One region of the Bradyrhizobium sp. LB8.2 genome, then DNA from elsewhere that is predicted to be linked to it. Evidence: predicted binding sites of a transcription regulator. Region 1 holds the regulator's gene; the other holds the start of a gene.
What was found. The regulator PhoB, encoded in region 1, activates phosphate uptake and scavenging genes when phosphate is short. The targets are predictions, from matches to a motif close to TGTCATNNANCTGTCAT.
Positions count from the first base shown of each region.

Region 2: the regulator PhoB is predicted to act here: its motif matches at 1,041-1,057, upstream of ABIB06_RS04895 (YdcH family protein).

Region 1 is NZ_JBEPQV010000007.1:198,285-202,257, reverse strand. It holds gene ABIB06_RS11800 (aspartate aminotransferase family protein) at 1-502, opposite strand, end outside; gene ABIB06_RS11795 (GcrA family cell cycle regulator) at 958-1,470, shown strand; gene phoB (phosphate regulon transcriptional regulator PhoB) at 1,600-2,310, opposite strand; gene phoU (phosphate signaling complex protein PhoU) at 2,326-3,042, opposite strand; gene pstB (phosphate ABC transporter ATP-binding protein PstB) at 3,054-3,875, opposite strand; gene pstA (phosphate ABC transporter permease PstA) at 3,872-3,973, opposite strand, start outside.
Region 2 is NZ_JBEPQV010000003.1:88,996-92,968, reverse strand. It holds gene ABIB06_RS04910 (hypothetical protein) at 1-242, opposite strand, end outside; gene ABIB06_RS04905 (hypothetical protein) at 266-484, opposite strand; gene ABIB06_RS04900 (YdcH family protein) at 603-809, opposite strand; gene ABIB06_RS04895 (YdcH family protein) at 1,145-1,324, shown strand; gene ABIB06_RS04890 (NAD(P)/FAD-dependent oxidoreductase) at 1,417-2,532, opposite strand; gene ABIB06_RS04885 (sensor domain-containing protein) at 2,735-3,973, shown strand, end outside.

The DNA.
Region 1 (3,973 bases):
TATCGCCATGCGGGATTTGGTCGAAGCCATCCATCGGCGGACCAAAACCTTCCAGATATTTTGCAGATCCCGTCGCGGCCAGCGTCGCCAGCGTGCGGCCGTGGAACGCGCCTTCGAAGGTGATGATGCGGTAACGTTCCGGATGCCCTTGGGAGAAGTGATGATGGCGGACCAGCTTGATCACGCCCTCCAGCGCCTCGGCGCCGGAATTGCAGAAGAACACGAAGTCCGCAAAACTCTCATGGCAGAGGCGGTTGGCGAGCTTCTCGCCATCCGGGCTCTGGAACAGGTTCGACATGTGCCAGAGCTTCGTGGCCTGCTCCTGCAACGCTTTGACCAGCGCGGGATGGGCATGGCCGAGCGCGTTCACCGCGACACCCGAGGAGAAATCGAGATAGCGCTCGCCATTGATCGCAATCAGCCAGCAGCCTTCGCCGCGCTCGAAACCGAGGTCGGTTCTGGCGAAAACGGGGAGCAAATGCGGCGCTGCGCTGTTGGTCATGATGTCACTTGGATGTTGCGGACGGTGTGACGCGTGCATTGCGCAACGCACCATTGACCGGCCCGGAAAACGAAACGTGCCGCCTTTTCGGGGCGGCACGTGTCACTATCTTATGCTTGGGAAGACGGGTGTCAATGCCGCCCCGGAAAGCCTCGCGAAACGCTGAATCCGTAGTCTTGCGGTGCTGATTTCGCGGATTTCACCACGGAACATGTGGAAGCGAGTCGGCGGACTCTTGCGCGGGAGTCACGCCATATTGTAGCGTTTGGATTGTCAGATACGACATCTCGTGCAGTGGTTCTGATCTCTAAGTCCTTATGTACCGGCGTAAACGTTCGGGCGTTCTAGTCACGCCCGGCGAGCCTTAAGGGATTCTGGCGGCACGGGTTTTTAAAGGCTTAGGCATTCGCTGCGAGGCGCCAGGATGGCAGGCCGGCAGCGAGGGAAAGGGTGCAATGACAGTTTTGACCTGGTCCGATGATCGCGTCGAGCAGCTTAAAAAGCTCTGGGAGGCCGGACTTTCGGCCAGCCAGATCGCGGCTGAGCTCGGTAATGTGACCCGCAATGCCGTGATCGGCAAAGTGCACAGGCTCGGCCTGTCGGGTCGCGCCAAGAGCCCTTCATCGGCAGCGCCCCGGCCGCGCAAGGCGCGCCCCGCGCAGCATATGATGCGGGTGACCCGTCCGATCTCGCGCGGCAACACCGCGCTGGCACAGGCCTTCGAGGTCGAAGTGGAGGCCGAACCGGTCACCTACGACAACGTGGTGCCGATGAGCCAGCGGCTATCGCTGCTCGAGCTGAACGAGGCGACCTGCCACTGGCCGGTCGGCGATCCCTCGACGCCGGATTTCTTCTTCTGCGGCGGCAAGGCGCTTTCCGGGCTGCCCTATTGCGCCCAGCACTCGCGCGTCGCATATCAGCCGGCGTCGGATCGGCGCCGCGCACCAGTGAAGCCGGGCCCGCGCTGAGCTAGCGGATTTAGCTGACTGCAAGGGCGGCGCCGTCACACGATGACGCCTCGGCCCACGTGATGTCGTCCCGGACAAGCGTGCCAAAAGCGCGTGCCGACCCGGAACGACGGCGGAGCTTGAAGCGAGTTACGCCTGCTGCTCCGCCTTGGCAAAACGATCATCCAGCGCGTAGCCGGCGCCGCGGACGGTGCGGATCGGGTCCTGCTCGCGGCCCAGATTGAGCAGCTTGCGCAGGCGGCCGATATGCACGTCGACGGTACGCTCGTCGATGTAGATGTCGCGGCCCCAGACGCTGTCGAGCAGTTGCTCGCGCGAGAACACCCGCCCCGGATGCTCCAGGAAGAACTCCAGCAGGCGATATTCGGTCGGGCCGAGATCGATCGGCCGGCCCGAGCGCGCCACGCGGCGCTTGTCGCGGTCGAGCTCGATGTCGCCAAAGGCGAGCACGGCGGCGAGCCGCTCGGGGCTTGCGCGCCGCAGCAGGCCCTTCACGCGCGCCAGGAGCTCCGGCACCGAGAACGGCTTGACGATGTAATCGTCGGCGCCGGTCGCAAGACCCCGCACCCGCTCGCTTTCCTCGCCGCGCGCGGTGAGCATGATGATCGGGAGCTGCTTGGTCTCGGGACGGGTGCGAAGCCGCCGGCACAATTCGATGCCTGACAGGCCCGGTAGCATCCAGTCGAGCACGATCAAATCGGGAATGTGCTCCTTGAGACGGGTGTCGGCGTCGTCGCCGCGCATGACCGTCTCGACGTCATAGCCGTCGCCTTCGAGGTTGTAGCGGAGAAGCTCGGTCAGGGCTTCCTCGTCCTCAACCACCATAATGCGTGCGCCCATCTGGGTCGTTGCTCCCTAGGTGTTCGGTATCGAGCTGGCGAAGGTCGTCATATCGCCCTTCGGCCGCTTGTCGGTGATCGCCTGGCCCTCGATCATGTAGAACACGGTCTCGGCGATGTTGGTGGCGTGGTCGCCGATCCGCTCGATGTTCTTGGCGCAGAACATCAAATGGATGCAGAACGAGATGTTGCGCGGATCCTCCATCATGTAAGTGAGGAGCTCGCGGAACAGCGAAGTGCAGATGGCGTCGACTTCCTCGTCGCCCTTCCACACCGCCATCGCCGCCGGCAAATCATGTGCGGCATAGGCGTCCAGCACCGACTTGACCTGCTGCTGCACGAGGTCTGTCATGTGCTCCAGGCCGCGGAACAGCTTGAGCGGATGAAAATCCGTCTCCAGCGCCGCGACGCGCTTGCCCATGTTCTTGGCGAGGTCGCCGATGCGCTCGAGATCGGTTGCGACGCGCATGGCGCCGACGATCTCGCGCAGATCGACCGCCATCGGCTGACGGCGGGCGATGGTGAGCACGGCGCGCTCCTCAATGCGCTTCTGCAGCGCGTCGAGTTCGGTGTCGATGGTGACGACGCGCTGGCCGAGCGGAACGTCACGGCGGATCAGCGCGTCGACGGAATCGACGATCATGCGCTCGGCGATGCCGCCCATCTCGGCAACCAGCCGGGTGAGTTCCTGGAGGTCGGTGTCGAAGGCCTTTGCGGTATGTTCAGAACCCATGTCGCGTCTCCTCAGCCGAACCGGCCGGTGATGTAATCCTGCGTGCGCCGGTCGGTCGGCGACGTGAAGATCTTGTTGGTGTCGTCGAACTCGATCAGCTCGCCGAGATACATGAAGGCGGTCTTGTCGGAGACGCGCGCCGCCTGCTGCATGTTGTGGGTGACGATCGCGATCGTGTAGTCCTCGGAAAGCTCCTGGATCAGCTCCTCGACCTTGGCGGTCGAGATCGGGTCGAGCGCCGAGCAGGGTTCGTCGAACAGGATCACCTCGGGCCGCACCGCGACGGTGCGGGCGATGCAGAGGCGTTGCTGCTGGCCGCCGGAGAGCGACAGGCCGGAGGCGTTGAGCTTGTCCTTGACCTCGTTCCACAGCGCGCCGCCGCGCAGCGCCTTCTCGACCCGGCCGTCCATCTCGGACTTTGATATCTTCTCGTAGAGACGGATGCCGAACGCGATGTTTTCGTAGATCGTCATCGGGAACGGCGTCGGCTTCTGGAACACCATGCCGACGCGGGCGCGCAGCAAATTGAGGTCCAGCTTGGGGTCGAGGATGTTGGTCTGGTCGAGCATGAGCTGACCGGTGGCGCGCTGGCCCGGATAGAGGTCGTACATCCGGTTGAAGATGCGCAGCAGGGTCGACTTGCCGCAGCCCGACGGGCCGATGAACGCCGTGACGCGATTGGCGCCGAGCGTCAGGTTGATGTTCTTCAGCGCGTGGTGCTCGCCGTAATAGAAGTTCAGGTTGCGCACGGTCACCTTGGGGGGCGCCTCGGGCAGCACCGGCGCGTGGGGCAGTCCGCCGGCCGCGCTCATCGATACGGAAAGATCACTCATTTTGCGGTCCTCTCGGCGCCAAGGATGCGCGCGCCAATATTCAGGGCAAGAACGGTCAGGGTGATGAGCAGCGCGCCGCTCCAGGCCAGCTGCTTCCA
Region 2 (3,973 bases), on a different contig from region 1:
CCGAGGTCTTCCGGTACGTTGCCGAAGCGGCGGAGCAGTTTGGCGTCACCGAATTCGCCGGTCATGGGATCGCCGCTGCGGCTGAACGCGACCGCGCCGATGTGGCCCGCGCTGTGCGACATAATCTCGGCGCGCCGTAACGCGGCCGCCGAGGTCTGACATTCTTCGGCCGCACCTGCGACCGGCGATCCGTCGTCGTCGGTCAGGAAGGGTAATGCAACGTAATAGGTGACATCGGACATGGTCGGCTCCGATAGCTGGCAGCTCAGGCGGCGCCGCTCTTGCTCCGCATCGTGCTGCGTGAGGACTCCGGAATGCAGCCGGCGGAAATCGCCGCCCGCAATTCCTCGAGCTCGGCCTCCAGATATTCATTGGCCATGATCAGCGCCTTGATGGTGCTGCGCAGATTGCCGTCGCACATGGCGATCGCCTGATCGCAGGCTTGTTCATAATGGCTGTTGTCGAGAAGGGCGGTTGCCGACATCTGCGTTTTCCTTGGGCATTTTCCTGGGGGCGCTCGGTGCCCAAATGTTCTTATTTTGTTCTTTTGGAGTCAAGCGGATTCTCGTGCGGCGGGCTACCGCAAAGCCATCCCCGGTGGATCAGGCGATGATGTCCGGCGTGATCTGATCTTCGATGAACGCGATACGGTCGCGCAACAACAGCTTGCGCTTCTTCAGCCGCTGTAACCGCAACAGGTCGGGGGCGGGCGATTGATGCAGTGCATCGATCGCCGCATCGAGATCTCGGTGTTCCTGGTGCAACCGGGCGAGCTCGGATTCGAGTTCGCGCTCGTCTTCATTGGTCATGTTTGCGGTGGCCGAAAAACCGATAGGCGTGAGAGAGATTAAGGCTGTGGATGCCCTGTGGAAATTATCGTCCTTGCGCGGCGTGATCGCAAGCGATCTGCGACCATCGCTCGCCGATCTCCCGCAACATATTTCTGCGGCTTGCGACGGCGCTGCGCAAGCACGTTGATATCATGGATTTTTCCTGCGTGGTTCCCTTGCTCACGCTTCGTTACATATGAATTTTCAAAAATGACGGTGCGACGACGGATACCCCATCGACAGAACGAATCGGTGATGTAGACTTCCTTGTCCGGATCGAATCCTAAAGGTTCAAACTACCGAGGAGGTTTCGAATGACAATTCAGGCACATCTCGTTGAATTGGAGCGGAAGCACAAAGTTCTCGAAAACGAACTGCACGAAGCTCTCGTGCACCTTTCAACAGACGACCTGCAAATTGTTGAGTTGAAGCGCCGGAAGTTGATGGTCAAGGACCAGATCGAGCGTCTCAGGCACGGCGACACGCTCCACTAGTAACCCCGTAATAGCGTAAAGTTGATCGTACCCTTTCACGCAGGGGTGAGAGCCTTTGCGCTCATCCTTGCGGCAAGGCGCGCGCCGCGCAATCATTGCGCGAGACCGAGCCCTGCGAGTTCGGCGACGTGATCCGCGATCGCGAGCGATGACGTCAATCCGGGCGACTCGATGCCGAACAGATTGACCAGGCCTTCGACGCCGTGATCGCGCGGGCCCTGCATCAAGAAATCCTGCGTGGCCACCGCCGGCGGCACGATCTTCGGGCGGATGCCCGAATAGCTCGGCATGAGCGCGTCGTCAGGCAGCGTCGGCCAGTATTTGCGGATCGCCGGGTAGAAGCGCTCGGCGCGTGACGGGTCGACCTCGTAGTCGATCGTCTCGATCCATTCGACGTCAGGGCCGAAGCGTGCCTGCCCTGCCATGTCCAGCGTCAGGTGCACCCCTAGCCCGCCGGGCTCGGGCACCGGATAGATCAGGCGCGAGAACGGCGCCCTCGCATTGCAGCTGAAGTAGTTTCCCTTGGCGAGATAGGCCCGCGGAATCCGGTCCAGCGGCATGCCGTCGATGTTGCGCGCTACCGTGGTCGCCGAGAGCCCCGCGGCGTTGACGAGGAGGCTGCATTGCAGCGTCATCGGCGCTTCGCCGCCCGCTTCGATCTCGATGACGCCGGCGGTCGCCTTGGCGCGGATCAGCGGGGTGTGAAACGCGAAGGCCGCACCCGCGTCCTCGGCTTCACCGCGCAGCGAGAGCATGTAGGCGTGGCTGTCGATGATGCCGGTCGACGGGGACAGCAGCGCGGCGTCGCAGGCAAGCGCCGGCTCCAGCGCGCATGCCGCCTCGCCCGTGAGCAGCTGCATGTCGAGCACGCCATTGGCTTCGGCATGCGCCTTGATCGATTGCAGCTTCTCGGTCTCTTTCGGATTGGTCGCGACGATCAGCTTGCCGCAATTTCTGTGCGGGATGCCGCGCTCGGAGCAGTAGCGGTAGAGCGCGTGCTTGCCGTCGACGCACATGCGCGCCATCCAGCTCCCGGCGCGGTAGTAGATGCCGGCATGGATCACCTCGCTGTTGCGCGAGGAGGTGATGGTGCCGATGGCCTCGGCTTCCTCGAGCACGATCACCTCGCGCCCGGCTTGCGCCAGCTTTCTAGCCACCGCGAGCCCGACCACGCCGGCTCCGATGACGACGCAGTCGACCCTATCCATGGCTGCGCAGGACGTCCGCTCGAAGCGAAGGAGGCCTCAGGCCTGGGGAGGACGGCGCGGGGGCGTTTTCCGTTAAGGAGGCATTTATCATGTCAGGGCAATTGCCGTATTTGGCGTCACATTTTTCCGTTGCACGTACAGGCGTTTACCCGATCCAAACCGGCGAGGCCAGACAATCCGACGTTGAAATCGCGGGTGGCTGATGGCTGAGAAGAACTGGCACGTGGGCAGCACGCTTCCGATTGCGGTGCAGGCCGTCGTGTGCCTGGCCGCAGCCGTCGCGCCTGCGCGCGCCTTTGCCCTCTCCGACAGCTTCGCCCCGCCGAGCTATCTCGGCGAGCTCAATCCCAACGTGATCTGGGAAGCCTTGATCGCGGGTGTCGTCATCTGCTCGTTCCTCGCCGCGATCGCGCTGTGGATCCATTCCTCGCTGCGCCGGACCAGGCGTCTGCAGCTGCGGCGCAATGCCTTCATCTCCTCCGCCATGAACAATCTCAACCAGGGCGTGGTGATGACGGATGCGCAGCGGCGCGTCATCTTCTGCAACGACCGCTATCTCGAGATTTACAGCCTCGGCCGCTCAGAGCTCTGGTCGGGCATGACGGGACCCGACATCCTCGCGTTGCGGCGCAAGCGTGGCGTCCTCGGCGTCGCCTCCGACGACGAGTTCTACGAAAAGGCGGCAAGCACCAACGGCTTGATCACCGAACTGCCGGACGGGCGGGCCATCCTGGTAAAATATTTCGTGCTGCCCAACGGCGGCTCGGTGGCGACGCATCTGGACGTTAGCGAGCAGCGTAGGCTGTCGCGGCAGCTCGCCTCCACCAAGCAGTTCCTGGAAACGGTGCTGGACAACGTGCCGGCCTGCGTGGCCGCGAAGAGCATCGAGGATGGCCGCTACATCTTCGCCAACAGCGCCTATGAGCGCTTCTGGGGATTTTCGCGGGACCAGGTTGTCGGCAAGAACGCGCGCGAGCTGTTCGGGCCGAATTCAGCGGCCAGCATCGAGGCGACCGATCGGGCTGCGCTCATCGCGCCCGCTGGCCAGTACCGCAACGAATTCGAGGTCGAGCGCGGCGCGACCCAGCGCATGGTGGCCTCGATCCGGATCGTGGTCCGCAACGAGAGCAACAAGCCTGAATTCCTGCTGGTGGTGTTCGAGGACATCACCGACCGCCGCTCGCTGTCGCAGGAGCTGGAGAGCACGAAGAAGTTCTTGGAGCTCGTGGTCGACAACATCCCGGTGGCGCTGATCGTCGAGCAGGTCAAGGACGGCCGCTATCTGCTCGCCAACCGCAGCGCGGAGACGATCCTGAACCGCAGACGCGAGGACGCCACGGGCCTGACCGCGTCCGACATCTTCAATCCCAAGGAAGCCAAGCTGATCATCGCGCGCGACGAAGCCGCGATCAAGAAGCGCGGGATGATCACCGAAGAGCAT